3 regions of the Paenibacillus sp. FSL R7-0189 genome follow, and region 3 is predicted to be linked to each of the others. Evidence: riboswitches for the same ligand, from Rfam matches in the RefSeq annotation. Region 3 holds a riboswitch; each other region holds the start of a gene.

Region 1 (10,198 bases), 3.0 Mb from region 3:
CAGTGAAGGTTGGGCTTTGTACGGAGGATCTCGTTATGTTATTTATCCACGATTTGTTTCATGGCAGTGCCGAGACTACACGTATTTTTGATCTGTATTTTCATTCAATTAACAATAAAATCAGGAACGCATACACGTACACACAATTTCTGGAGGACGTTAGATTATCGATTATGGAAGGAATCTTTTTTCCAATAAAGTTATTTGTCCATGAAGGAATTAAGGATGAGGAGCTTATATGGAAGTCGATAAACGCCTATAAGAATCTCGTCTGAAAGGAAGTGGCCCTCGTTGTTTTTTCTTCAGATGTCTGGATACCCCGGATCAGGAAAGTCTTCATTAGCCAGAGTAATAGCGCAGCATACTTCTGCTGTTATTCTTGATCACGACATTGTAAAGTCTTCTCTTATGGAATCACTTGGAGCAAACACTGGGTTCAAGGAAGTTGGAAAAATTTCGTATGACATTGAATGGGCTTTGATAGATTTTCACTTATCTCAAGGTCATAATGTTATACTCGATAGCCCTTGTTTATATTCTGAAATGATAGAGAGAGGATTGAATATGACCCAGAAATATAATGCGGAATATAAATATGTAGAATGTTTATTAAATGACTATGACGAGCTCAATAATAGACTGCGAAATAGAAAAAGAATGATTAGCCAGATTGAAAGAGTGCCTTCTGAAGAGACATTACTTAAAACTATTGAAAATGCTAAAAAGCCCTCTAATGTCAGAATACATATTGTTAATACAAAGGAACCGATTGAATCCTATATTAAAAGTGTCATTGAATACTTAAATGCTTAGCGTAAATTTTGAGGAGGGGAACAGATGGATTTTGAAAAAGCAGCCCATTTCATTTGGACACATGGCAGATTATTAGAAAGAAGGGTTTTTGAATATATTTTCCACGGTGGATCAATAAACAATGTTGTGACTTCTCTAATAGCCTACCAGAACGAAGATGGTGGGTTTGGAAATGCAATAGAGCCAGATTTACGGGCACCTGGTAGTCAGCCACTTTTCATGGAATTTGCACTACGTTTCTTATATGACTGTAACATAAAAGACGAAGAACTCTCTCAAAAAGCATGTGATTATATTTCAAAGCATGCTGACTTAAAAAAAGGGATTCCAACAATATTTCCTTCATCATCGAACTATCCAAGAGCAGAACATTGGAATAACCCTCTTTCTCCAGAGCCATCATTTAGCAGACTTACTGGTCTTGTCGGGCTTCTTAAATGGCAAGGGATAGAACATTCCTGGCTTGATAAAGCGACAGAAATTTGTTTGGAAGATATTCGCGCACAAGCCTATGATGATGCGCATACAATTTTGACTGCATTTTATTTATTGGAAAGCTTACCTCAATCGGATTTTATCAAAGGATTATTTCAAAAATTATCTAAGGAGCTTATTACTGCCAACTTTTTTTGCTTGGATGCCGCATCCCACAGTTATGGACTCTCACCTCTAGAATTTTCGCCATCACCAACTTCTTACTGTAGCAGCATATTTTCTGATGAAACCATTCTTGATCATTTAAAGGTAATAGAATACCAACAGGAGGATGATGGAGGATGGCAGATAAAATGGGAGCCTCCCGGTGAAACAGCGAGGTTGGAATGGAGAGCCTATAAGACGCTAAAGAGTTTGATGATACTAAATTCATACAATAAGATTAATCTATGAGACTATTAAGGAGATAATAAACACTCCAAGGAGAGGAACCTATGAACAAATTAAGGGCAATCATAGTTCCGTTATTCTTAATCTTTTTATTGGGATGTAGTAAGGAGCAAATTAGCGATAATTCAAAAAAAGAATATAGCAAAGCTGAACAATTTATTACCGATATGGGCTATCTGATCATTAGTAATGAAGGAATTGTTTCTGAATATTTATTAGATAAAAAACTGCTGACGGAAATGCCATACATACAATATTGGAGTGTTCAAAGTGTTGATCCAATCGCTTATATAGGTAAGGAAATAACTACAAGTAAGTTCATCGTTAAAAACCACCCCTTAGATAATAAGAAGGATAATACAAAAAAACAAACCCTGATTTTTCTGCTAGAAGCAGACGATCAAGTGATAGGAGGCTATAGTTTTCCTGATTTCGATGAATTACATATGGGTTGGGTTTACACCATTGATGGAAAAACACTCGAAGAATTGACCAGAGAAGCTTTCCCGAAATGGTCAAAGGAGTGGAATTTAAGATATAAATAACGGTTGGGGAGTATTTATAAAGGAGCAGATATGAAAAAACTAATCCTAGTGCTTGTAGCTGTGGTTATTATTTCGAATGCGATATGGAGTTATTTATATTTCAATAAAGAGGTCGAAACAAATTTAAACACTGGTGTTCAAGTATATACGCTTAAGGGTACAGGGGATAGATGGGATGTTTTAGATTACAAAATAATAATTTCATCTAGCAAAATTTTACGGGGACATGGGAAGTTAGTGTTCAAGGGAGACCCAAGCTCTTTAGTGAATAGTAGCTATTATAAGTATGAAGTTAATGAAAAAAACACTAATAATAAGGATGAAACAGTTCTTGTAAATGAAGCTAGGTCAACGGATGGACCCGTTTCAATATTAAGTAACACTGATATCGGGTCTATAACTGGTCCATATTTATATGACGAATTAAATAAAAATAGACAAAATTATGAAAATACCACTTTATCTATTACATGGAATGATAATGAAGGGGAGCTTCATTCCGAAACAATAAGTCTAGATATTGAGAGTGAAATTTCTCTTAAGGATGATCTTTAAGGGTGATAAATCCAAGAGACTAAGATTGAATCTCTACGGACTGAAGGAAGATCCTCTACGCCCCAAAAGCCTGCCGGTACTTCACAGGAGACATGCCTTCAAACCTTCTGAACACTTTAATGAAATAGCTGGACTGGGCAAAACCGGACTGAGTCGCAACCTGAGCAATGGAGAGTCCTGTGGAAACCAGTAAAAGCTTGGCTTTAGCCAGCCGACAATCGGTTAAATAACGGTTTGGAGTTTTGCCCATAACCACCCGGAACAGCCTTAGAAAATGATAGCTGCTGTACCCGGTCAATCTTGCCATCGATTCAAGAGACCAAGGGCTGGCACATTCGACATGAATGATATCTGCAGCACTGCGGATGGACTGCCTAACCTCGTGCGGTACTGAGCCGTGAAGCGGCTCGGAGTTCTGCAGCAAGTTTACTAGAAGCTCATACAGCAGAGCAGATAGTCTTGGCTCGCTACGGGTCACGTAGGAAGCACTCAGTAGGTACATTTCCTCGAATAGCTCGTCCAGCTTAGCATCCAAATCAAAAGTGAACAGGTATGCACGAGACTGGTCCACTTCTTCTAATAAGGGAAGGACAATTTCAGTGTTAAAATGAACCCAGCAGACATCCCAAGGCTCGCCTGGGTCAGAGCCGTATTGCTGATAAGCCCCTTTGGGGTACAGAAAACCTCGTCCTCTACTCATCGGAATACGTTCGCCCTCATGGAATACATAACCCTCCCCACCAAAGATCAAATGCAGGTTATAACTCCCCAGAAACCCTTCGCTTCTTCTCTCTGTATGTTGTGGAAAGTGAGTGTAATGTCCCAAAAATTCAGGATAACAGACATATTTTGAAAAAGCCGGTGTCGGCAAATACCATTGTTTCTTCATGTTTGGCAGCACCCATTTCTGTAGCGCAACAGAGCGCAAGTTGGATTAAGGCAATGAACGCAAGATTGTTATATAATAGCAATATTTTGTTATATAAGACCTCTTATCATTGATACTACAATAGAATTATATAATATTGAAAGCATATTTTTAATACTTTGGAGGTAATGATGAAGAAACCTGTCGCAACTGAAAAATTCGAGCTTGGCGTCTGTTATTATCCGGAGCACTGGCCAGAAAACATGTGGGAGGACGATTATCGCCGGATGCGTGAACTCGGCTTTACGATCATTCGGATGGGGGAGTTTGCTTGGTCTATTTTTGAACCGGCAGAAGGGCAGTTTCAGTTCGGGCTCTTTGATCGGGCGATTGATTTAGCACATAAATATGGTCTTCAGGTCGTACTTGGTACTCCGACGGCGACGCCTCCAGCTTGGTTGACTGATAAGTATCCCGAAGTTTTAAATGTAACCTACGAAGGTGTTACACTTCAGCATGGCATGCGCCGTCATTATAATTACAGCAGTCCTAAATACCGGGAACTGTGTGCGCGTATTGCAGAACAAATGGCTGAACATTACGGCAATCATCCGGGTGTAGTTGGCTGGCAAATTGATAATGAGCTCAACTGTGAGATCAGTGAATTTTATTCGGAGAGTGACCATAAGGCTTTCCGGGAATGGCTACAGCAGAAATATGTTACACTTGAGCATTTGAACGAGGCTTGGGGAGCTGTTTTTTGGAATCAAAGCTATAGTGACTGGTCTCAGGTCTATCTTCCACGTCCGACTCCAGTACCGAAGCAACCCAATCCTCATCAGGCATTGGATGAAAAACGGTTTATTTCGGACAATACAATTTCTTTTGCCAAAAACCAAGCGGATATCATCCGTAAACTTGCCCCTAAGCAGTGGGTAACCACGAACGGTCTGTTCGGGCATCTGGATAGCCATGAAATGACGGATGAACTGTTGGATTTCTTCAGCTATGATTCCTATCCTCAGTTCTCTACTATTTTTTATGACCCGAATGAGCGGAATCCGCTGAATGATAGAGGCTGGGGACTGTCGTTATCTGTTGTTCGTTCGATATCCCCGAATTTCTGTATTATGGAGCAGCAGTCGGGCCCGGGTGGCTGGGTGAACCGGATGGATATGCCTTCTCCAAAGCCCGGGCAGATGCGGTTATGGACTTATCAGTCGATCGCTCATGGAGCAGATATGGTGTTATATTTCCGCTGGCGGACAGCTACGATGGGCAATGAAATTTATTGGCATGGAATCAATGACTATCATAATCAGCCTAACCGGAGAGTGCGGGAAGCGGGGCAGATCGGTCAGGAGCTGGCAGCAGCAGGTCAAGCGTTTGTCGGTACTCGTAATCAGGCTAACATTGCTATTGTTCGTGATTATGACAATGAGTGGGATGGAGAATACGATGTTTGGCATGGCCCGTTTATGTGGAAGAGCAATAAGGAGTGGTACAAGGCGCTTCAACGGAAGCATATCCCGAATGACGTACTCTATTTACGCAAAAAAACAACGCTGGAGGAGCTTGCAAGGTACGACGTGCTTATCTATCCTCACCCAGCGATTATGACAGATGAGACAGCAGCACTGCTGGATGAATATGTTCAGCAAGGCGGCAAACTGATCTTCGGCTGTAGAACTGGGTATAAGGATGAGCGGGGTCAATGTTATATGCGTCCTTTCCCAGGTGCTGCTAAGGATCTATGCGGGATCACAGTTGAAGAATTCACAATGGTTAAGGGCAGTCGTCAGCCAACAACAATTAGCTGGTCGGGCGCGGCCGAAGTCGTTACGGGAGCAGATGACTTTAATGATATTCTCAAAATAGAGGAAGCTTCGGTTGAAGTGATGGCGGTTTACGCTTCTGATTATTATGCGGGAAAACCGGCGGTAACTAGAAATCGTCGCGGCAAGGGTGAGGTTTGGTATTACGGAGCCGTATTTAATGAACAGGCAGCGGCTGAGATCATAAATTTAATGGATCTACAATCGCCAGCAGATTGGCTGGAGCTCCCAGAAGAGGTAGAGCTGCAAGTCCGTACCGGAGCTTCTTCCAGTTATGCTTTTTTGCTTAATTATAGTGAGACTCCTGTCACGATCCATCTTCGTGAGACCAAAACAGATTTACTGAGCGGCACAACATTGTCGGGCGAGGTGCTTCTGGAAGGATTTGGGGTATTGGTGTTAAACTAACGTATACATTGATCTCACATTTGAGTAGATTTGGATAATTCTCTCTTTTCGGTTATACTTTGAAGTAGCAATTATATAGTCACGGGAGCTTGGTGGGACCAGGCTGAGAGGATAGTTATAACTATCGACCGTCAAACCTGATCTGGATAATGCCAGCGGAGGAAATGGAGCTCTATTTCTATTTGTCTACTCTAAGGCCGCATCTTATACAGATGTGGCCTTTTCTATGTGTGGGGAGTAGACCGTCTCCGCTTGATCAAATCACCTTATAGGAGGAATTGAGATGACAAGCGAATTGAACAACGATCCAATCAATCTATCAGCTTTTCCAGCAAGTCAAAAAGTGTATGTAAAGGGTTCACGGCCTGATATTCAGGTGCCTATGCGGGAGATCTCACTTAGTCCAACTGCGGGCATAGACGGCGAAGAGGAGAATGCCCCAATTCATGTCTATGACACAAGCGGGGCTTACACGGATGCTAATATTCATACTGATATTCGTCAGGGGTTAGAGCCCAATCGTCTAAGCTGGATTGAGGAACGAGGGGATGCGGAAGCGTACGAAGGAAGAACCGTGAAGCCTGAAGATAACGGGAATGCAACGGGAAAAGCTGTGGCGGAAGTGTTTCCAGCGCTCCATAGAAAACCTTTGCGAGCGAAAAAGGGGCGTAATGTCTCTCAAATGCATTATGCACGCAAAGGGATTATTACTTCGGAAATGGAATACGTTGCGATTCGTGAGAATGTGACACCGGAATTTGTAAGAGATGAAGTAGCCCGCGGCCGCGCCATCATTCCAGCGAATATCAATCATCCAGAGAGTGAACCAATGATTATTGGGCGTAATTTTTTGGTAAAGATCAATGCCAATATTGGAAACTCCGCAGTATCCTCATCCATAGAGGAAGAGGTGGAGAAAATGAGATGGGCTACCCGCTGGGGTGCAGACAATATAATGGATCTCTCCACAGGTAAAAACATCCATACGACACGCGAGTGGATCATCCGTAATTCTCCTGTTCCTATTGGAACGGTGCCTATTTATCAAGCTTTGGAAAAAGTGAATGGGAAAGCGGAAGATTTAACGTGGGAAGTATACCGTGATACGCTCATTGAGCAAGCGGAGCAAGGGGTGGACTATTTTACCATTCATGCGGGAGTTCTGCTTCGTTATATCCCGTTGACGGCACAACGTATGACAGGTATTGTTTCAAGAGGTGGCTCCATTATGGCGGCATGGTGTCTTGCGCATCATCAAGAGAACTTTTTATATACACATTTTGAAGAGATATGTGAAATCATGAAGCTGTACGATGTTTCTTTTTCCCTAGGCGATGGATTACGTCCGGGTTCGATTGCTGATGCGAATGATGAAGCACAATTTGCCGAGTTAGAGACGTTAGGTGAATTAACAGCTATGGCTTGGAGTCATGATGTACAGGTGATGGTAGAGGGTCCAGGACATGTGCCGATGCACTTGATTAAAGAGAATATGGATAAGCAACTTGAAACTTGCAACGAAGCCCCTTTTTATACGTTAGGTCCACTGACTACAGATATTGCGCCGGGGTATGATCATATTACCTCTGCTATAGGTGCAGCGATGATTGGTTGGTTCGGTACAGCAATGTTATGTTACGTAACTCCGAAGGAGCATCTTGGCCTGCCTAATAAGGAAGATGTACGTGTAGGGGTCATTACTTATAAAATAGCGGCACATGCCGCAGATTTGGCAAAAGGGCATAAAGGAGCACAAGACCGGGATAACGCTCTTTCGAAAGCCCGTTTTGAATTTCGTTGGCGTGATCAATTTCATTTATCGTTAGATCCTGAGCGAGCGCTCGAATATCATGATGAGACATTGCCTGCGGAAGGCGCTAAAACAGCTCATTTTTGTTCCATGTGCGGGCCGAAATTTTGCAGTATGAAGATCTCTCATAATATCCGTAATTCGACGAGAATTGAATCAGGAATGCAAGAGAAGGCAGAAGAGTTTCTCCAAGGCGGGAGCCTCATTTATAGATAACTTTTTCTGATAAAAAGAAATATCTAAAAGAAGTCGTCATTGGCGGCTTCTTCTTTTATACTTTGAATAGATAGGAGTTGATGAAATGGAAGCGATTCGTTCAGAGGAAGCCATTTTAGAGGATTTAAGTAATAGTTTCTATCATTTTTTTGGATTGAAAGTCCTTCATGCTACCCCAATAAAACGTGGCTGGTTAAATCTTAAATGGAAAATCACAACGGATTCAGGGCAATTTCTACTTAAACAATACAACAAAAAAAGATATAAATTGTATAACCCAGAAGAGCTGAACTTTGCCTTTTCTCAACAGAAAAGATTGTATCTACAGGGGCTCCCATGTCCCGGATTGTTGGCTTATAACAATAATGTTTTACTGGAATCAGATCAGGGAGAAACGTTTATGGCAATGGAATATTGTGAAGGCCGTGTCATAGAGCCGGGTAAGATTAATATCCATCAAATGTTTGATTTGGGTCGTGCCACAGGTAAAATGCATCGTTTATTAAATGATGGGACCCTTAGTTTGAAAAGAACCCCACAATTTATTCCTCAAAGCTCTGAGGAACGTTTAGAACATTGGAATGTACTCCTACAACAATCAAAGGAAATGGGCAAAACCTCACTTATCACTGACCTAGAGATACAACTAAGAGCGACTGAAGAAATAGATCCGGAAATATTCGAAGGACTTGTAGCTGGATGGGCACATCGTGATTTATGGGTTGATAATCTTTTATTTCAAGATAGCCAATTGTCTGCAATTCTAGATTTTGATCGGTTCAAATATGATTATCCGCAGCTAGATGTGGCGCGAGCAGTGATGTCATGTGCTTTAGATGAAGATTTAGATGGAGCACTAGCTTCAGCATTTATTGACGGATATCGTGAGGAACGAACGGTGGAGCAGGGGGATTTAACAAAATCATTGCAGTTGTTGTGGTATATGGAAAGCCCGTGGTGGATTAATGCCGCGATGGACAAACATAGTGTACCTCCAAAACGTTTTGCAAAAGAAATGAATTGGCTGGCTAAGAACCTGAACAATTTACCTGCTATCTTAGGGAACTTATAGTGAAAACGATTGAATTATAGCCTAAAAGATGCATTGACCAGCAAAAGTTTGGCGCCTATAATCTTAACAAGGAAAATTCATCAGATATTGAACCGTTTGTAAACGCATACAATGAGTTTTTTCCTTATTAATCATTGAAGGAGGAGATTAAAACTATCAAGTATTTCTTTTTTTCTCATTTTTGCAAACGTTTGCACCCCACGATAGCGCTTAAAATCGTAAGCTGCACTTAAAATTATGAGGAGGTTATTTACTTGGTATCCAAACAATCCAGGCGTTATATTTCGTGGTTAATTATTTTTTCGCTCATTTTTAGTTTATTTGGTTTATCAGGTGGAGCATCGGCCAGCAATACGGATCATACAGTCACCTATACCAATCCTACAGCGGCAGCTGTGACCTTACATTGGACTACGAATAACTGGGCTAATACTACGGACACGGTGATGACCAAAAATGGAACCACGTTCACCGCCAACCTCAATGTTCAGGAAGGTGCCACCCTAATTTATTGTTATCACATCACGGCTCCAACGGATAGTTGGGACAATAACGGCGGGAAGAACTGGACGGTGGTTATTCCGGTTGCCGGGAAATACGAAGCAGAGAGTGCATCCCTGTCTGGTGGTGCAAAAGTAAATACGAATCACACCGGATATTCGGGCACTGGTTTTGTTGATGGATATACAACTACAGGAGCAGCCACCACTTTTAACGTCCAGTCTTCCGCAGCAGGGTCCTATAATGCCACGCTTCACTATGCTAATGCATCCGGCAGTGCCAAAAAGGTGTCCATTTATGTCAATGGAATAAAGGTTACACAGACAACATTAGCGAACCTGGCCAACTGGGATACATGGGCAGACCAAACAGAAATGCTCTCCTTACAGGCAGGAAATAACACGCTTGCTTATAAATATGACTCGGATGATAGCGGGAATATTAATATCGATTATGTGACCCTTTCGGCCGGAGCTACACCAACACCTACGTTAACTCCTACACCAACGCCAACAGTTACCCCAACACCTACCATAACACCCACACCAACGCCAACACCTACACCTACGGTAACTCCTACACCAACGCCAACAGTAAATCCTACACCAACAGTAACGCCAACACCTACCGTAACACCCACACCAACGCCAACAGTGACGCCAACACCTACACCAACTTCAGCAGGGCTAA
Region 2 (10,198 bases), 1.7 Mb from region 3:
GATGGCGCAGACAGGCAGTTCTGCCCAAATTCGTGTTCCGAGCTATGATTAAGAAATGAAGAAAAGGCCTCGTTTATGGGGGCCTTTTTTGGTTCGGTTGGTGTGAGAGGAAGAGGAGGCAGGTGTGAGAGTAGGAAGTAAGGAGTAAGGGGAAGAGTAATAGTGGTTAGTGGGAGTGAGGTGAGGAGTAGGGGGAAGAGTAATAGTGGTTAGTGGGAGTGAGGTAAGGAGTAGGGGCAAGAGTAAGTAGTGGGATTGAGGTAAGGAGTAGGGGCAAGAGTAAGTAGTGGGAGTGAGGTAAGGAGTAGGAGCAAGAGTAAGGAGTGGGATTGAGGTAAAGAGTAGGGGCAAGAGTAAGTAGTGGGATTGAGGTAAGGAGTAGGAGTAAAAGTGAGTAGTAGGATTGAGGTAAGGAGTAGGAGTAAAAGTGAGTAGTGGGATTGAGGTAGGGAGTAGGAGTAAAAGTGAGTAGTGGGAGTGAGGTAAGGAGTAGGAGTAAAAGTGAGTAGTGGGATTGAGGTAGCGAGTAGGAGTAAAAGTGAGTAGTGGGATTGAGGTAGGGAGTAGGAGTAAAAGTGAGTAGTGGGATTGAGGTAAGGAGTAGGAGTAAAAGTGAGTAGTGGGATTGAGGTAGGGAGTAGGAGTAAAAGTGAGTAGTGGGATTGAGGTAGGGAGTAGGAGTAAAAGTGAGTAGTGGGAGTAAGTGTAAGAGTAGCGAGTAGAATGTAAGTGCGACTATAGTTGTGACCTTTAAACAAATTAATAATAATAAACAACACCGATTCTGGTTGATGCCATAGCCTCGTATTTAATTCAAGCTAAAAGCTAAAGGGAAACTATAAGGGCAAAAATGCCCTTGAGTCACTGGAATTCCGCCCGAAGAAGTAAAAGAAAGACAAAAATGCCCTAGAATCGGTGCGATTCCGCCCGAAGTGGTAAAAGAAAGGCAAAAATGCCCTAGATCGGGTGCAATTCAGCCCGAAGCAGCAAATCAACGGTATAAATCCCGCAGAATGAGCCGAATCCGGCCCGACGAAACAAATCAACGGTATAAATCCCGTAGAATGAGCCGAATCTGGCCCGACGAAGCAAATCAACGGTATAAATCCCGTAGAATGAGCCGAATCCGGCCCGACGCAGCAAATCAACGGTATAAATCCCGTAGAATGAGCCGAATCCGGTCCGATGAAGCAAATCAACGGTATAAATCCCGTAGAATGAGCCGAATCTGGCCCGAAGCAGCAAATCAACGGTATAAATCCCGCAGAATGAGCCGAATCCGGCCCGACGAAACAAATCAACGGTATAAATCCCGCAGAATGAGCCGAGTCCGGCTCGACGAAGCAAATCAACGGTATAAATCCCGTAGAATGAGCCGTATCCGGTCCGAAGAAACAAATCAACGGTATAAATCCCGTAGAATGAGCCGAATCCGGCCCGACGCAGCAAATCAACGGTATAAATCCCGCAGAATGAGCCGAATCCGGCCCGAAGCAGCAAATCAACGGTATATATCCCGTAGAATGAGCCGAATCCGGTCCGAAGCAGCAAATCATCGGTATAAATCCCGTAGAATGAGCCGAACCTGGCCCGAAGCAGCAAATCAACGGTATAAATCCCGTAGAATGAGCCGAACCTGGCCCGAAGCAGCAAATCAACGGTATAAATCCCGCAGAATGAGCCGAATCCGGCCCGAAGCAGCAAATCAACGGTATAAATCCCGTAAATGTCCCCAACCCGCCCGGTTTCTACCCGTTACCAACACGGAGGCCGTTTTCGCCACACATTTAATGTGATCCCTACTAGGATGAGTGAAATTTGTTAAATGAGCAGATACATCCGCACCAATTGTAAATATGTTAGGGAATTTATCGCTGCAAATAAATAACTGACACCGCTATACCAGCGATATCAGTTTACAGTGCTTAGCGATTAAGCTAGCGGCTGCCTATTTTTAGCTTGTTCCTCTCGCATCCACTGTGACAACTGGCGTTTGAGCTTAAGGAACTCGGGAGAGTCCGTAATCTCATCACGGCGTGGCCGCGGAAACGGCACATCGACTGTATGCAGGATGGAGCCGGGGCGGCCGGAAAATACATAGATACGATTAGAGAGCAGCAACGCTTCTTCGATGTTGTGAGTAATGAACAGCACAGAGCGGCGATTCTCTTCCCACAGCTCAAGCAGCCAGCGCTGCATTTCACTGCGAGTTAGTGCATCGAGTGCGCTGAAAGGTTCATCCAGCAACATTAGCTCCTGCGGAGCGAGCAATGCTCTGAGAAAAGCTGCACGCTGCTGCATCCCGCCAGACAGCATATGCGGATAAGCATGTTCGAACCCGCTTAACCCAACCTTGGCAAGCCACTGGCGTGCTTCCTCGCGGGCTCCATCCCGCAGTGCGCCCTTGATCTCCCCAGCAAGCAGCACATTATCCTCAATCGTACGCCAAGGAAAAAGAGCAGGCTGCTGCGGCATATAACTAATTTCACCGCGTTGACCTGTAACGACCTTACCGTTCATGCGGATCGTGCCTGCATCGGGTTTCACAAGGCCGCCAATCATATGGAATAAGGTGCTTTTTCCGCAGCCGGAAGGACCAACGATCGAAACGAATTCTTGTTGCTCTACCTTGAGAGAGACATTATTCAGAACTTTTGTCTCACGGCGACGATGGAAAAAAGATTTGGAGATGCCGCTCACTTCAAGGGCGGGTGCCGCGGTATGAGCTTCAGGAGAGCTGGTGACTTCTGTTGTTCTGTGTTGCATTTGCATCGCTTGAGACATACAGGCATCTTCCTTTCTATGAGTTACGGCGCGGCTTCCAGCGAACCAGCCATTTTTCCAGCAATGCAATAATAGCAAAGAGTACAAGACTTAAAAGTACAATAATAACAATAGCGACAAACATCCGATCCGTACGATAAGCGGATTTCTGCAGAAGCATATAATAGCCAATACCCTTATCCGCGCCAATCCATTCAGCGACCACGGCGCCCATAACCGCATAAGTAGCAGATATTTTTACACCGGAAAATAGTGCCGGGATAGAAGAGGGCAGCTCCAGCTTGGTAAAGATTTGCCACTTGCTTGCGCCAGCCATTTTCATATAATTCATCATGACCTGATCACTTTGGGCCAGGCCGCCCATCGCAGCGACAGCTACAGGGAAGAAACATACTAGTGTAATCAGCACGATTTTGGGCAAAAGACCAAAGCCGAACCAGATAATGAGCAGGGGGCCGAGCGCGATGGAGGGAACATTTTGACTCAGAATAATGAGTGGATAAAAAGCCCGTCTAGCCCAAGGCAAAAGATGCAAAAGCAAAGCGACGATCAGACCTACCCCCGTACCGATGGGAAAACCAATTAAAGTGAGCCGCAGCGTAGCCATCGTATGAGCCCAAAGACCAGAAGCGTTACTGGTGGATTCACGGGCAATATCAGCAGGACTCGGCAGAATCCAGGATTCAATATGAAATACAGATACAGATAGCTGCCATACGCTTAAAAAGAAGACGACCGCCACAAGGGGCGGCCATATTAGCTTCCAGGTCGATCTCACGGCCGATATTTCTCCGTCAATTTATCCATGCTGATTCCGTTAGGATTATGAGCGATTTTGATCTGCGAAATTACGCTTGGACTGCCTGCTTCGATCAACGCCTCTTGCATCTGACGCACAACCTCCAGCAGCTCGCTAAGCTCACCTTCCATTGTGGTTTCCAGCGGATTCACCTGATGTTTAACACCGGATTTTTGAATGACCTCAATCGCTTTATCTACGTATGGGATGGAATCCTCATTGTTCGGAGTTTTTGGAATTACTTGAATGCTTAGTAGGGTGTTAGCCACAATAATCAATCCTCTCATTTTATAAGGTAAGTTCAAAAAGCCAACTTTGATAACGAAGTAATTCAGGAAGCAAACTCGACATCGAATCTTGAACGAACTTGGGAAGTCCGGTACTCACGTAGCACATCACTACGCTCCGTTCCTCCTTCCTCAAGTAACGTCCAACCTTCTTGGTTCTGAAAGCCGACTTTTTGAGCTCTTAAATTATAAGGTGAGTTCAAAAAGCCAACTTTGATAACGAAGTAATTCAGGAAGCAAACTCGACGTCGAATCTTGAACGAACTTGGGAAGTCCGGTACTCACGTAGCACATCACTACGCTCCGTTCCTCCTTCCTCAAGTAACGTCCAACCTTCTTGGTTCTGAAAGCCGTCTTTTTGAACTCTTAAATTATAAGGTAAGTTCAAAAAGCCAACTTTGATAACGAAGTAACTCAGGAAGCAAACTCGACGTCGAATCTTGAACGAACTTAGGAAGTCCGGTACTCACGTAGCACATCACTACGCTCCGTTCCTCCTTCCTCAAGTGACGTCCAACCTTCTTGGTTCTGAAGTCCGCTCTCTACTCCGCCGGTAAAAAATCATTACTGAATGCACTAGCAGCATCCAGCGGTTTATCCAGCAACTTCAGATCATACATCCAGTCGCCGTAATTTTGCCAGACCTCGGTTTTTTGCTCGCCCCAGCGGGCAGCATCGTCCTTGTATTTTGGGCTAAGCCATTTTTGGCTAGCTAGGACAAGGTCGGCGTCCAGGTCAGGAACGGCCTTCGATAACATACCGGCAGCCTCTTCCGGATGATCAATGGCATATTGATAACCTTTTGATGTGGCTTTCATGAAGGCCTTCACCAGCTCAGGATGATCTGCAATTTGCTTCTCACTCGTCGTCAGCACAGGCGTGTAATAATCGAGCTGTGGCGCATAATCCTTTAAGTACAGCATATCCAATGGCTCGCCACGCAACTCAGCCTCAACGCCAGTCCAAGCGTAGAAAATCCAGGCGAAATCAATGTCACGTTTGACGGCGGTAAAATAATCAGCTTCACCGATACTTATCAGCTTCACCTTTTTCACATCGCCACCTTCAGGATCCATGATAGCTTTCATGGCTGCTTCTTCGGCCGGTGAGCCCCAGCCTCCGTAGGTTTTACCTTCGAAATCCTTTGGTGATTTAATATTGCGATCTACTGGAGCGGCGAATCCCGATGTATTATGCTGAATAATAGCTGCTATCGAGACAAGGGGGACGCCTTGTAGACGGGCTAGAGTTAATCCTTCTTGCGCGCTGATGCCAAATGCGGCCTCGCCAGAAGTAACCATAGTATCAGAACCCGCTGCGCCTGGTTGAACGATTTCGACGTCCAGACCTTCTTCAGCGTAGTAACCAAGATCCTTAGCTACGTATAGACCGGTATGATTCGTGTTCGGTGTCCAGTCGAGTGCGACTTTAACTTTGGTGAGCTCTTTTGGAGCATCCGTCCCAGCCGCTGCAGTTGGATCAGTAGCATTTGCTTTGTTTCCGGCTGTATTCCCATTGTTGCTGCCGCATCCGGCAACGGCAAGAATGAGTACACAGGTGAGGCACAACGTAAGTGCTTTTTTGAGGTGCATGTCTTCTTCTCTCCTTTAAGGTTACAAGAATCCCGTCTTCACAACATGAACCGTAAAGTGTAGTATGTACGTTTTTCTACATCTTTTAGTGATCTTACAAAAAAAGCGCCCCGAGTGATCGGGACGCTGGCTTGGCGCAAGGTTAGTCAAGGTCACAGGGACCAGAACCAATTGGCGATTCCTACGCTGGCATTATCCAGATCAGGTATAAGGGTCAGTATCTTGTGGGATACAATCTCAGCCGGCCAATTCCAGCACCCCTGGTTCTATGAAGTTAACGGGTATTTCTATGTGCAATATAAGTAAGCATAAGTTTTGTACCTATACTTAATGTCTTATATTTCTCGCATACGGTGTATTATAGACGGCTGTACTCGGAATGTCTAGTAGTGCACTCCTGAATTTTTCCAATCCAGTAGTTTCTTTTTTGCTAGTCTAGATCTTTATATTTCTTGCGGTGACGCCGTTTAAGCTCACTAACCAGCGCCCCTAGCGTGAGGACAACGCTGATCAGAATCCCGCTCATGATCACGAAGAGGGCAAGAAATTCAAAGGGGGAATATCCAATCATTTTACTCCATTGAATCTTTCCATCCAGATCGTCAATGACCTGATTCATGCCGTAAATCCCGCTTACTACCGTAAATACAGTGAGAATCATCAGCAGATTATCCCGTCGCTTGGACTGAAACTTATCCTGATACTGAAACAGGTCATTTAAGGTTTCTTTCACTTCCTCGAATAAAGCGTCGTTTCCGTATACTTTACGCAGCTGAAGAAATATCTCCCGGCCCTGCGACTGGGAAATCAACTCCAAGAAGTAGAACTTTGCCGAGAACTTATTGATGGAATAGATTAGATTGTCTATTTCCTCATAATCATGATTAATCCGAAGTCGGGAGTGCATATTGGCGAGCTTCAGCAGAACGATTTTGTGGAAAATATTGAGTAAAAATCCGTAATAATATTGCCCATACATCTGGTTGGCTAGACTTACAGCAATCTCCTGTTCAGCCCGGGTCATGCAGCAAAAGGTCTGCTCATTCATCATATAATACGTGTCTGGGCCCCAGCGATTATAGGAATGCTCATGACAATAGTTTGCAATATACGCTGGATCGCTTGCACTGGCATAGGGCTTTCCGTTCAGATCAATTCCATCAAGCTGTGAGGCGCGATAGCGTAGATTTACACTAATCTCATCAGAACCTTCTTCATTCTGAAAGCCGTAAAAAGCTTGCACCTGCATTCTTTCATCTACGAAAAAAGGAAGGGTCTCAAAATAAGCCCCATTGATATCCGATTGATCCAGATATGGCTCCAGTCCATCCACCAAATTTCGGAAGACAAAATCCTCTACCATCTCATAGGTCTGTTCCCCGCAATGAATATAAGTGTAGTCATCCTGTATGAAGGTTTTCTCTAGCGCACGGAAACGATCCGCGAATTCTAGGGCAATACTAAAGGGAATCGAATCCCCCTCCAGCTGGACACGTATCGTCACGAATCCAAGCTGAAAGGGACATATGAATATATCCGTCGAGAGAATTTTGAAAAATATAGATTGCTGCGGAATCTCCAGAATGCAGTCGAGATTATTTACTCTGGAAAAACGGCGAAACGAGTCGGCATCCTTCCTGCGCGGAAAAAGGACGTGTGCGGCAAACGGTAAATAGGTGCGCTCCATTCGTTCATGGGAAACACAGTAACCTTCTCCATAATAGGCAGCTTCCAGTTCTTTGTTATCCAGAAAAAAACGTGTGAATCCGTCGTCCTGTAATTGCTGGATAAGCTGCTTAGAATCGCCCTTTTTTATAGAGAAGGGAAATATAAACTGCATAAGCGCAGTATGTAACAAAGGCTCAGTTGAAGACTCATTTAAAGACTCATTCATTCATTGTCCATCCTTGTGCTCAGAATATGCTTATAGATCACATTACCCTAAAAGGATAACGTTGATACTATTCTAAATACTGGAACTCTTTCCTTCCACCGCTTGCCTGGCTTGGAATCTCCATGCGGCAATGCTTAGCAGGAACAAGAAGGCAGCAAAAGTGGCAAGTAATCCGGCTGTTTGTGCCACTTCTAAATGGTCCATAGACCAGCCCGTAAACAGAGGTAGCAAAGCACCACCAACGCCTCCGGAAGCAATCATAATGCTGGGTGTTGACTCTTCGGTGCCAGGCAGCATTTTGCTGGAGAAAACCAATGCAATGGAGAAAATACCGGACATAAACAGCCCCAGCAGCAGAATTACAATGAAAGCAGTCATTCGATTGTCAGTGAACGGAAAGAGTGTCAGCAGTAACAAGGTTAGTAAACAGCTGCTGAGAATGTACGCGCGATAAGATATTTTTTCGGCAATTACACCCGCAAACAATCTTCCTGTAGACATCGCCAGCCAAAAGAAAGTGACTGTCAGTGCTGCCGCAGACTCTGTCATCCCTAGCTTGGCAATAAAGATAGCCGGCATAAAGTTGACTAAACTCATCTCTGTGCCTACATAAAGAAAAAAGAAAACGATGAAGATCCCTAGCAGAATCCATTGCTTACCTTTATACGGAAATTTTTTGTTAGAACGTGAGCTTGAGGAATGCGAATTGTCTGCTCCTTGGACAGAGGCACGTTCATCCAGCATGCGTTGTAGATTACCGAAGTGTCCTCTTGCCCAGAGGATAAGAGAAATCAAAGAGAAGGCAGCGACGATTAGAAAGGCCAATCTCCACGCTCCGGCAGCAATGAGCGGACTGGCGATAAGCGGCATCACGAGTGCGCCTATCCCGAATAGAACTTCGAGCCGGCTCATCGCAATAGCCGTTCCTTCGGTTACAGCACCAATAATGATGGTGCCATAACCGCTTCGATCATCCCGAAACCAAAACCTGCGGCAACAGCGATAAAATACATCCAGCCCCAAGGCGGTAGAAAGGCATAGGCAACTTCTGCAACTATTAGAAGACTGGTGGCAATGAGGATGCCTCCACGTTTACCGAAGCGGCGATTAAGTAGGGGAGAGACCAACACGCCTGCTAAAAAACCAGCGAATTGACTAAAGATTAATTCACCGCCAGCACTGTAATTTTGATCATAATGTTGCAGTAGAACGGGCAGAATAGATCCCAGCACAACATGTGCCAGACCGATAACGAAGTAGGAGAGACAGCCGATCCAAATCAGTTTTTTCACGAAGTAAGCTCCTTATCTTGATGTAGTTTATGGAGTAAGGTCGGATTCAATGTGAACCTGAAGGGTACATTATAATAAGCACCATTGTTATGATAAATCCAAACGGTGAGCTTGGATATATAAACTTTTGTTTACATGCTTGAAGGGAGAGATTTACGTAATGGATAACAAACAACTGGAACAACTCATTATTAAAGCATTGGATGACAACAAGTTCGGTTCCTTTGGTACGATCGAAGAAGGAAATAAGCCGAAAGTACGTTATATGGCCATTTTCCATGAGGGTTTGAAGATTTATTTGGCTACAAATCGCAAAACTCATAAAGTGGAGGAGCTATCCGATAATCCGAATGCTTTTGTACTGCTTGGCTATGAGGCCGGCGGAAGCAAAGATGTGCTGGAGATTGAAGCGACCGCTACCGTCTCTAAGGATGAAGGCTTGCGCTCCAAGGTATGGAATAAAGAGCTGGAGCCATGGTTTACTGGACCTGATGATCCTAATTATGTGATTTTGGAGCTTACTCCAACACGTATTGAGTATGTAGGTAGCAATAAAGAGCATGGAGTATGGCAGCCATAAGCTATAGCCTTGAATTGATCAAACAGCCCTCCTATCCCCTATGGGGTAGGAGGGCTGTTTGATGTGTTATAATGACTTCAACTTTTTAGGTATTCATATCGGGGAGGAGCTAAAGCTACATGAGCGTTACTCTGTTATATATTGAAGATGATCGTGAGATTGGCAGCGTAGTGTCTGCTGATTTAAGCGAAAGAGGATATAGTGTCCGCTGGCTACGGAGCGGCGAAGGTGCGATGGAAGAAGCCGGCGCCTGCCAACTGGCTATTCTCGATGTTATGCTTCCTGGTCTGGATGGGTTTACGATCGGGCAACGATTGAAACGTTCCTACCCTAAGCTGCCCATTTTAATGCTCTCCGCCCGAACCTCGATTGATGATAAGCTGCAAGGTTTGGAATTCGCAGATGATTACTTGACCAAGCCTTTTCATCCGGATGAATTGGCCGCTCGAATCGAGGTGCTGCTCAGACGGAATGGGGCATCTGTACAGGATTCGCTCACACTTAAACATCTGGTCGTATATGAAGGGGATAACCGCGTGATAAATGCTCAGACTCAGGAAGAAATCATGCTTACAGGCAAGCAATTTCAGATTTTTTCCTATTTGCTGCGTCATCTTAACCAAATTATGACGAAGGAGCAGATCTACGAGGCCGTGTGGGGTGAGGCTTATATCGAAGGGGATAAAACTCTGATGGTACATATTCGTTATTTGCGCGAAAAGCTGGAGCTTGATCCGGGTAATCCGGAAATTATCGAAACTGTCCGTGGGATCGGATACCGGGTAAGAGCATGAGAGGATTGGAGCGCATTCGCAAGAAACGCAATTCCTCTTTGTTATCAGGGTATTTGCTAATTATCGTTTCTGCACTGCTATTTATCCCTGTGGTCCTTCCGCTGTCTTTTGTTGGCTACAATATTGTTAACGAAGTGACTAAAGGTGCCCCGCCTGTAGATACATCCCTGTATTCG
Region 3 (10,198 bases):
TAGAGATCAAGTTTCTCTATGTCAATGATGGATTTCATTAGTATTTACGTCTCCTTCTCATCATCTTCGTTCTCCATAATAAGCTTTTAATGTAAATACAGTTGGAGAGAAATGTTAACGCAATGTAAAATTGGTGAAGATGAATTAGTCCACGTGATAGTATTCCCTACAATTCGGCGTGTAATCTCACCTGAATCTTGTTTATGAACGGGATAAAGAAGAAAACTCCTGTCATGCTAAATGACCGGAGCTCTCTTTTTGTTAACAACTAATTTATAACCTACACCTCGAATGGAATCGATATGAACGGATTCTGGATCTAGCTCAAGCTTTTTACGGAGTGAACTTACATGCACATCAACTGTACGCTGTCCACCAATATAATCAAAGCCCCAAACAGCGTTCATAAGATCATCTCTTGTCAGCACTACCCCGGGTTTACGGGCCAAATATAACAATACCTCGAACTCTTTAGGTCGAAGGTTGATGCTATGTCCTCCTAAGGAAACTTCATACCGCTCAGGATAGATTTCTAGTTGTCCCAGAATGATCGTTGAAGCAGATATAGGTGTCTCTTGTGGAGCCTCCTCAGCAAGGCCGGAAATCCGCCGTAATACAGCGCTCACTCTTGCAAGCAATTCGGATACTCCAAAAGGTTTGGTTATATAATCATCAGCACCGGATTTCAGCCCTCTAACCACATCTTCTTCAGCATTTTTAGCAGTCAATACGATAATAGGTGTGCGGATACCTTGTCCACGCAATTTATCAAGGATGTCAATGCCATTCATTCCTGGCAGCATCAGATCCAATACGATCAAGTCAAAAGGTTCCCTCGTCGCACGATCATATCCTGCCGTTCCATGATCCTCTACCGTCACCTCGTAACCTTCCTGCGTTAAGTTATAGGACAGCAGCCGGGCTAGTGTCGGTTCGTCTTCAATGACAAGCAATCGTTGAGCCATAGGTTCCCCCGTCTTCCATATAGTTTGATTTTTTACAAAACAGCAACAAAACCATCATATCACCGTAATGTTAACTTAGTGTAAAATTGAAAAAGTGAATTTACAAAAATCTAATCGGTCTTTTCTTCCTGCAGCAAAGGCAATTCAATCACAAAGGAACTGCCGATTCCCAGATCACTTTCAACTGAAATCACTCCATGGTGCATATCTACCAAATGCTTCACAATAGACAGCCCCAATCCCGTTCCACCGGAGCTTCTGGATCTTGCCTTATCCACACGGTAAAAACGTTCAAAAATACGCGGCAGATCTTTTTTAGGAATCCCCATACCCGTATCGCTAACAGTAAATTGAACATTTTCGGAGCCGTCTGGTTTCAGTAGACTCTTAACGTAGACCTTTACGTTTCCGCCTTCATGTGTGTAATTAATCGCATTAGAGAAAAGATTCATAAAGATTTGACGCAGCTTATCCTCATCCGCCTCAATGAACAGCTCCTCAGGAACCTCTACATTAAGACTAATGTTTTTCTTCTCAGCGACTTTACTGATGGTTCCCAGCACGGAATCAAAGAATTCAATGATATGAACCGGTGAGCAATCGAGCTGCACCCGTTTAGATTCGATTTTAGATAATTCCAGAATATCTCCAATCAAGCGATTTAAACGCTCATTCTCATCATATATAATTTGCAGGAAGGATCTCGCCGTCTTCTCATCTTTAACTCCGCCTCCCAGTAAGGTCTCGGCAAACCCTTTGACCGCTGCAACCGGAGTCTTTAGTTCATGCGATACGTTAGCGACAAATTCACTGCGCATCCGCTCCAAACGGCGAATTTCCGTAACCTCTTGCAATAGGAAAAGCATACCTCTGTACGTACCATCCTGGATCATCGGAACCGCGTCCATCCGTACAATTCGCTCTCTTGGGTTATAAATACTTCGCTCTTCATGAATCGGCTCCCGGCTTAATACCCCTTCTTCAAGCAGACGGGTTAGCTCATAATGCCGTTTTAACTCTTTGTACGAATGACCCGCCATTTCACTGTTGCTGACATCAAGCATTCGCTCTGAAGCCCGATTGAGCAGCGCAATCTCTTCTTCAGCATTGATCATTATGATGCCGCCAGTCATATTATCCAGCACGCTTTGCAGCAGATCCTCATTATCACGAATCGTCTTGAGCTGGTCTTGAAGACTGTCTGCCATCGCATTAATCGCTGTAGCCAGCTGTCCAACTTCATCTTTACGCTTCAAATGAACTCTGGCATCATAATCCAGATCGGTAATCCGCCGGGCGACTCTTGTGATTTGCTCCAGTGGGGAAGTCATGCTTGAAGCTACTTTATAGCTCACAATCGTTGCTGACAAGAACAAGATAATTAGACCTGCAGCCATAATCATCCATGCATGCTTAAGACCTTGCGTTACAGCATCAAGTCCCATTGAGACCCGAATATAGCCGTCAAATCCCTGATCTGAAGTTACCTTTCCAGCCACATATAACATCTCATGCTTTAGAGTTTCGCTGTAACGGATTGCCCGTCCAGTTCCCTCTTTCGCAGCCCCTATCTCTTCTTCACGATTAGAGTGGTTGTCCATTTCCAAGGGGTTTTTCTCAGAATCGCCAATTACTTTACCCGACTTTGTAATAAACGTTATCCGAGAATCTAAAAGTTTAGAAATATGCTCCGCCTGTTCAGTGTAATACGGGATCGCATTCGAAGAATTCATATCTACAAATTCCAGTGTGCCTGAGAGCAAGCTTATTTCCCGGGACATATTCTCTTCCAGAGCAGTTATATGGGAGCTCTTAAACAGATGCGCCATCGTAAATCCAGTACCAATCATGGAAATACCGATTAAGGCCATAAGTATAAACGTAAGACGAGCGCGAAACGGTTTCATCTGAGATTTGCCTCTCCCTTTATCATTGTATCTTTTATCCTAACTTCATTTTCTCCAAAATACCAGTACGACTATGACCGTGACATAAGCCCCCCAGAGTAGATTATATAAAAATAACAGCCCGAGTTGATTAACTCTGGACTGTTACTTTGTATTACTTTTGTAAAAACACATGAGTTTATTCTGTACGGGTGGCAAGAAACCACTGATTACCCTGACGGTCTCTAACCCCTGCTCCTCTTTCTCCATAGGACTTATCCAGTGGTTCTTCAATAATAGAGGCCCCGGCATTCAGGCACTTGCGGTAGGTCTCATCAACATTTCTTACATAAAGATGAATGGCAAGCTGTACCGGTAAATACTTTTCATTCGCTTCGGAAACCTCAATGATGGAATCACCGATTCTGACCTCGGCATGCCTAATCCTACCCTCATCGTTTCGCAGCATATCAATAATTTTGGCATCAAAGCAGTGCACAACAAAATCTATCAATTGGTCTGCATCTTCCGCAATAAAATACGGCGTAACGTTAAGAAACCCATTTCTAATATAATGTGGTGCCATTCGTTGTCCTCCTTTAGACAGGCAAAAACGCCTTCGGCGTTCCTTAAGGATAATTTATAGTCTGGACATATAAATCCTTATAATTTGATTAAAACCCATGGAAAAGCCATTCAGAGAATAATCTGCCCTCCTCATGACTTATCCACCGGTTGTAACCCCATTTATTTAAACACTGGCTCCTTGAATTGAGTCAATTTAGCTGCAGAATCTTTTTCCACATCCGCATGCAGACTGTTGCCGTGAGCATCCATCGTCACAATCGCTGCAAAACCCTCCACATCGAGATGCCACATCGCCTCAGGAATACCAAATTCCATAAAATCAACAGCGTTGACCTTCTTGATGCACTCTGCATAATACTGGGCGGCTCCACCAATCGCATTGAGGTATACCCCGCCGTGCTCCTGTAAGGCTTTTAACGTTTTTGGACCCATACCACCTTTTCCGATGACTGCACGGATTCCAAATTTTTTGATGATATCGCCTTGATAAGGCTCTTCACGAATGCTCGTAGTTGGGCCCGCAGCTTTTACATGCCAGCCTTCCTCATCTTTCATCATCACAGGACCACAATGATAAATCACAGCCCCTTCCAGATCTACCGGAGACTCATGATCCATTAAATATTTGTGCAAAGCATCACGGCCTGTATGCATTTCACCGGATAAAATAACCACGTCTCCAACACGCAGACTACGGATATCCTCTTCACTTATCGGCGTTGTAAGACGTACTTCCCGCGACTCAGAGGCTGGGCTGTTAGCTCCCTCAGCAATTACCGCTTCAGATTCATGTGCCCCTTCATCATCTACAGATATCCCTGTACCACTCTCATACAACCAATCCTCTATATTGCCTGTTGATGGATCAACCAGCACCCCTTGGCGGCGGAAGGCCCAACAGTTATAAGCAACGGATACGAAAAAGCTAGCTGGCAGACGATTCATAACGCCAATCTTACAGCCCAGCAGCGATACCTCACCACCAAAACCCATCGTGCCAATTCCAAGCTTGTTAGCATTCTCCATAATATAGTCTTCCAGCTTGCTAAGGTCTTCTATCGGATTAACATCCTCCACTTTTCGGAACAACTGCTTCTTAGCCAGCTCGTAGCCAGTCGTACGGTCACCGCCGATACCCACGCCAATAAAACCGGCACTACAGCCTTGTCCCTGCGCCTGATATACCGCGTGTAAAATACATTTACGGATTCCGTCCAGATCCCGACCCGCTTTGCCGAGTCCTTCTAATTCTGCCGGGAGACTGTATTGAATATTTTTATTCTCGCAGCCTCCACCCTTCAGAATAAGTCTAACGTCTATTTTATCCTCTTCCCATTGTTCGAAATGAATGACTGGTGTGCCTGCACCCAAGTTATCTCCGCTATTCTCACCTGTTAATGAATCTACAGAATTGGGACGAAGTTTACCATTCTTGGTCGCTCGTACAATGGCATTATGAATATCTTTTTTCATCTCAATCTGATTGATTCCCACAGGGGTGTGAATGATAAATGTAGGCATTCCCGTATCCTGACAGATCGGAGACACTTGCTGCTCAGCCATTCCGATATTTTGTGCAATCGTGGTTAAAGCAAGACCGGACCGGGTAGCCCTGTCTTCCAGCGCGCGACCTTTTGCAACTGCCCGGCGTACATCTCCCGGCAAATTCGTGGAAGTTTCTACGATAAGGTTATAAATACTGTCTTCAAAATGCTGCATCTTCATTCAAGCTCCTCTCGGCAGTTCCAGGTTATCTAAAGTTTGATACAATTAGTATAATAATATCATACCTAGCACCGCATGAAAGGGGTTACTTTAAAATTGAGCTACCATTTTTCTGCCTATCTATATCGTCTTCAGTATATTCAGCGCTGGAGCTTGATGCGCAGCACCGCACCGGAGAACGTCGCTGAGCATTCTTTTCATGTTGCATTGCTCACACATATGCTCTGTTCCATTGGTAATGTACATTTCGGGCGTTCATTAAACGCGGAACGAGCAGCAACCATAGCTCTTTTCCATGATGCCAGCGAAGTATTCACAGGCGACATTGCCACGCCGGTAAAATACAACAATCCTCGCTTGCTCACCAGCTTCCGCGAAATGGAAAAAGTTGCGGCTGATCGCTTAACTGGAATGATTCCATCAGAGCTAAAAAGCATCTACACTCAGCTCATACGACCGGAAGACAGCCCTCCCGATTCGGAGGACATTCTGCTGCACAGCTATGTGAAAGCCGCTGATCGGCTGGATGCTTATTTGAAATGCGTATGGGAGGTTGCTGCAGGCAACCGAGAATTTGCCGCCGCGAAGGAGCAGACAGCAGCAAAACTTCGTGGGCTTGGCCTGCAGGAAGTGGATTATTTTCTGACTCATATGGCACCGAGCTTCGAAATGTCTCTCGATGAGCTCTCTGCCGGAAACTAAACACCATCTACACAATAGAAAAAAGGACCTCCGCATGAATCTCGCAGGGGTCCCTTTAGTGATTAATAATAAAAATACAAGCGTTACGTTACTGATTCAGTCAGGATATCCCAGTCTTTAAAAATCGGCTGCAAACCCTTCGTATATAGCATTTCCGTAATCTCCTGCACACTGCGGCTATCGGATATTTCGAATTGCGGAGTTCCCCCTGCATTAGTGTGACCGCCCACCTCAGTAGTGACCCCGGCTGACATCTTAGTTATTCCTAGATGAATTAAATGATCGCGTAGAGAGGCAGGCTCTCTTGTAGATAAAGTAATGCCCGAACGGGGTAAAAATAACCGGTATGCCAAAATAATCTGCACTAGTGATCGATCGGTAACATCGCACTCTGGGTTAAATTCCCCTAAATAAGGCCGAAACCGTGGGGGTGACAGGCTGATCTCGCAATCTGGATACCGATCCTGTAGATAGCGGGCATGCATGGCACTTTGGAATGCCTCTTGCCGCCAATCGTACATCCCGAGCAACGTACCAATATTCACAGAACGAAAACCTGCCTGACAGCCGCGTTCAGGTGCATCCAGGCGATTCCGGTAGTTTCTTTTAGGCCCTTTAACATGCAGCTTTTTGTAAGTCTCCTGGTGGTAAACCTCTTGGTATAGTGTTAGTCCATCCACCCCTGCTTGAAGAAGCTCTTTATATTCTGCAGTCGATAGAGGATTTATCTCAATACTGACGGAGGAAAAAAATTCCCTGAGTACATCTACACAATCCTTAATATATGAGACAGGATTCTCCCGGCGCGATTCACCAGTCAAAATGAGGATATGCCGCAGACCTGTAGCTGCAATCTTCTCAGCCTCCCTGCGAACCTCCTCCAAGGACAGCTTTTTACGCGGAAAATCATAAATGGAGCTGAAGCTGCAGTAGGTACAATGATTCACACAAAAATCGGCAAGATACATCGGTGTGAACAGCTGCATCGAATAACCAAAATGTGCACGGGTCAGTCGCTGAGCAGCTTGCGCCATCTCCTCTAGCAGCGGCGTTGCTGCCGGAGAGAGCAATGCCAGCAAATCATTTTCGTTCAGCTTGTCTTTTCCAAGCGCCCGCTTAACGTCATCCTCCCGGAACTCCTTCCACAGCTGCTCATATGGATACTGCTCCAAGCGGGCCAGTGTGTCAAAAAAGCTCATGCTAATCCTCCCTCCTTTGGTGAACCTATCAAATTCAGTTCAGAAATCCAGTCAACGGTGACGAAGCAAAAGCAACTTCTTCTACAGGACCGAGTCCTGCCAAATAAGCTTTGCGGCCAGCGGATATCGCCTCGCGGAACGCTTCCGCCATGACGAGCGGATTACGTGCCGTTGCGACAGCCGTATTAAGCAGAACAGCAGCGGCCCCCATCTCCATTGCTTCCGCCGCTTCCGAGGGCTTGCCAATTCCGGCATCTACAATAATCGGCAAATTCACTTCTTCAATAAGAATACGCACAAGCTCCTTGGTGCGCAGGCCGCGATTCGTCCCGATCGGCGCACCAAGCGGCATCACAGCAGCAGCACCGGCATCTCTCAGACGTAAAGCAGCCGAAAGGTCCGGACTCATATATGGCAGTACTACAAAACCCTCCGCCGCTAGAATCTCTGTAGCTCGTATGGTCTCCAGATTATCTGGAAGCAGGTATTTCTGATCATTGATCACTTCGATCTTCACCCAGTTCCCCAGTCCCGCAGCTCTTGCTAATCTCGCAATACGGACTGCCTCCTCCGCTGTACGCGCTCCTGAGGTATTAGGCAGAAGAGTCATGTGGCCGGGAATGTGGTTCATGATATTTTCTGCTCCACCTTCCGGGTCCACTCGGCGAAGCGCTACAGTAATCACCTGAGAACCAGAGCTTGCGATCACTTCGGGGATCAGAGCATTCCGGCTATATTTTCCGGTTCCGATAAATAATCTACTAGTTAATTCGATGCCTCCAATATGTAACGGGTCATGCATGAAATTACCTCCCTTTGGTTCTTATAAATTTCTCAAAATTCTATACCGCTCCATCTCAACCCCCACCAACAAAGTGCACCAGTTCCAAACGATCATCCTCGCTCAGAGCAGTACTTTCATAATTCTCCTTACTGACAATTTCTCCATTCAGCTCAATGATCATCAGACGACCCGACCACTCAGGAAGACTGATCAAATCAGCTATAGTTTGAATACCACCAGAACACTCTGCGGATTTCCCGTTAATCAACAGTCTCATTCTGAATCACCCCCTTCGCCTATGCTTTTACCTCCCGGCTATGAATGAACCGCCTTATGAATAGCTTTGGCGGCCTCATAAGGATCATCCGCTCCGCAAATTCCGGACATCACAGCAATTCCTGCCGCGCCTTGCCTAATGATCTGCGCCGCATTAGCGGGACCAATTCCGCCAATCGCAATTACAGGAATAGAGCTAGTCTTCACCGTTTCTGCAAGCAGCTCTAACCCACGTGCGGGCAGCCCTAGCTTGCTCGCCGAGGGAAATACATGGCCAAACAAGCAATAATCAGCTCCCTGCTCTGAAGCATTCGCCGCTTCTTCCGGAGAATGAACCGATCTCCCCAGCCAAAGCTGAGGTGCAATTCGCCGGGCTGTAAGCGGGCTCACACTGTGCCCAGCCAACTGAACACCCGCGGCACCAGCTGCCAATGCTACATCGATCCGGTCATTGATTATCAGTTTGGTAGCGGGTATACCGGCAGCCAACAGCTCCTGTGCCGCAGAGAGCAGTTCGCGTGCTGGACATTGCTTCTCTCTTAAGTGAATATAATCGACCCATGTCTGCACCGTGACAGCCAGTTCAACAAATTGTCTCAACAGCTGCTTGCCGTCTGATATTAGATGGATCTCAGCTTGTACCACTCGCGATCTCCTCTCTCTCACTTCCCTGTAGGCCAGTAAAAAACAAAAAAACTGCCCCCGTAAGGAAGGCAGTCAGAATCTGTATATAGACGGTACTACAAATAGCCCGACAACAGAAATTCGTTCTCCACTTCCCTACGCTGGTCTTAACCAGATCAGGTTCAAAGGGTCCGGAAATCCATTCCGTCTCAGCCAATCGGCACCCCTAGTGACATAAATATACAATTTTAAAATGCTAACGTGGTTTATAGTAACATATTTTTTTATTGAAATACACCCATTTATTCACATTAGCTGTACTAATCTAACCGTTTACTACCTCGCCACCATTTACATGAATAACCTGTCCAGTCACATAACTGGAATCGTCAGAGGCAAGATATACATAGGCTGGCGCCAGCTCCTCTGGTTGTCCAGGCCGTTTCATAGGCTGCGTGCCTCCAAACTCGCTAACCTGCTTCGCATCAAAGGTAGAGGGAATTAGCGGTGTCCAGATTGGACCTGGTGCTACACCGTTTACCCGTATGCCCTTCTCCGCCAGATTCGTGGACAAAGATCGTGTGAAACTCAGGATAGCTCCTTTAGTTGATGAATAGTCCAGCAGCTGCGGGCTTCCGCGATAAGCGGTAATTGAAGTTGTATTTATAATTGTAGATCCTGCTTTTAAATGAGGCATAGCTGCTTTTGTTAAATAGAACATCGCAAATATATTCGTACGGAAAGTACGCTCTAGCTGCTCGGAAGTAATATCCTCGATCTTAGCTTGCGGATGTTGCTCCGCCGCGTTATTGATGAGAATATCAAGCTTTCCTAAGCCCTCTACCGTCTGTTTAATAAGATCCTTACAGAATTTCTCGTCACCGATATCACCTGGAATTAGGATACATTTGCGGCCTTCCTGCTCGACCTGACGTTTAGTTTCCTCTGCATCTGAGTGTTCATTAAGATATGAAATGACCACATCAGCACCTTCTTTAGCAAAAAGCACAGCAACTGCACGCCCAATTCCGCTGTCTCCACCGGTAATCAACGCCGCCTTGTCTTGCAGTTTACCTGCTGCTTTATAATTTGCCGGCTCGTATTTGGGCAGCGGCGTCATTTCACTCTCAATCCCTGGCTGATGATGCTGCTCCTGTGGGGGTAAGGTTTTTGTAGCTTGTTTATTATTGCCTGACATCTTCCCTATCTCCTCTCGTTAAGCAAATTGATAGTTAACTGATCATCTTAGGATGGCACAACAATGCACGTTTATACGCTGGGTTTGTCATTTTCTTAAATCGCTTTACGAATCTTACTTACCACAATGCAAGTAGAAATAAACAACCGTGGATGTAAACTGCTGTAAGTGGAGAGGACTTCACTGCATACAAAAAGGCACAGCATCGCTGCTGTGCCTTGAATTGTTCACCCTAACTATTTCAAAGAAGA

The links. A riboswitch is a leader RNA that binds a small molecule or an ion and turns the genes downstream of it on or off. The one in region 3 is predicted to bind thiamine pyrophosphate.
Region 1: it holds a riboswitch for thiamine pyrophosphate, as region 3 does, so the genes downstream of both, thiC (phosphomethylpyrimidine synthase ThiC) here and MKY63_RS01095 (thiamine phosphate synthase) in region 3, are expected to answer to the same signal.
Region 2: it holds a riboswitch for thiamine pyrophosphate, as region 3 does, so the genes downstream of both, MKY63_RS08330 (ABC transporter substrate-binding protein) here and MKY63_RS01095 (thiamine phosphate synthase) in region 3, are expected to answer to the same signal.

Annotation. Positions count from the first base shown of each region.
Region 1 covers NZ_CP150223.1:3,169,484-3,179,681, forward strand. The annotation lists gene MKY63_RS13825 (phosphotransferase) at 1-275, shown strand, start outside; gene MKY63_RS13830 (AAA family ATPase) at 292-813, shown strand; gene MKY63_RS13835 (hypothetical protein) at 838-1,701, shown strand; gene MKY63_RS13840 (hypothetical protein) at 1,743-2,243, shown strand; gene MKY63_RS13845 (hypothetical protein) at 2,274-2,798, shown strand; gene MKY63_RS13850 (AraC family transcriptional regulator) at 2,854-3,687, opposite strand; gene MKY63_RS13855 (beta-galactosidase) at 3,858-5,909, shown strand; TPP riboswitch at 5,981-6,089, shown strand; gene thiC (phosphomethylpyrimidine synthase ThiC) at 6,193-7,935, shown strand; gene MKY63_RS13865 (phosphotransferase) at 8,021-9,007, shown strand; gene MKY63_RS13870 (alpha-amylase family glycosyl hydrolase) at 9,262-10,198, shown strand, end outside.
Region 2 covers NZ_CP150223.1:1,937,966-1,948,163, reverse strand. The annotation lists gene MKY63_RS08355 (WecB/TagA/CpsF family glycosyltransferase) at 1-59, shown strand, start outside; gene MKY63_RS08350 (hypothetical protein) at 958-1,704, opposite strand; gene MKY63_RS08345 (ABC transporter ATP-binding protein) at 1,933-2,766, opposite strand; gene MKY63_RS08340 (ABC transporter permease) at 2,801-3,562, opposite strand; gene MKY63_RS08335 (MTH1187 family thiamine-binding protein) at 3,559-3,852, opposite strand; gene MKY63_RS08330 (ABC transporter substrate-binding protein) at 4,413-5,462, opposite strand; TPP riboswitch at 5,624-5,734, opposite strand; gene MKY63_RS08325 (hypothetical protein) at 5,893-7,356, opposite strand; gene MKY63_RS08320 (MFS transporter) at 7,429-8,268, opposite strand; gene MKY63_RS08315 (MFS transporter) at 8,289-8,648, opposite strand; gene MKY63_RS08310 (pyridoxamine 5'-phosphate oxidase family protein) at 8,809-9,228, shown strand; gene MKY63_RS08305 (response regulator transcription factor) at 9,348-10,022, shown strand; gene MKY63_RS08300 (HAMP domain-containing sensor histidine kinase) at 10,019-10,198, shown strand, end outside.
Region 3 covers NZ_CP150223.1:211,070-221,267, forward strand. The annotation lists gene pstB (phosphate ABC transporter ATP-binding protein PstB) at 1-38, opposite strand, end outside; gene MKY63_RS01055 (response regulator transcription factor) at 237-965, opposite strand; gene MKY63_RS01060 (ATP-binding protein) at 1,076-2,872, opposite strand; gene MKY63_RS01065 (VOC family protein) at 3,051-3,437, opposite strand; gene MKY63_RS01070 (fumarate hydratase) at 3,599-5,158, opposite strand; gene yfbR (5'-deoxynucleotidase) at 5,261-5,866, shown strand; gene thiH (2-iminoacetate synthase ThiH) at 5,950-7,065, opposite strand; gene MKY63_RS01085 (thiazole synthase) at 7,100-7,867, opposite strand; gene thiS (sulfur carrier protein ThiS) at 7,923-8,126, opposite strand; gene MKY63_RS01095 (thiamine phosphate synthase) at 8,165-8,770, opposite strand; TPP riboswitch at 8,886-8,987, opposite strand; gene MKY63_RS01100 (SDR family oxidoreductase) at 9,075-9,947, opposite strand; gene MKY63_RS01105 (GDSL-type esterase/lipase family protein) at 10,184-10,198, opposite strand, start outside.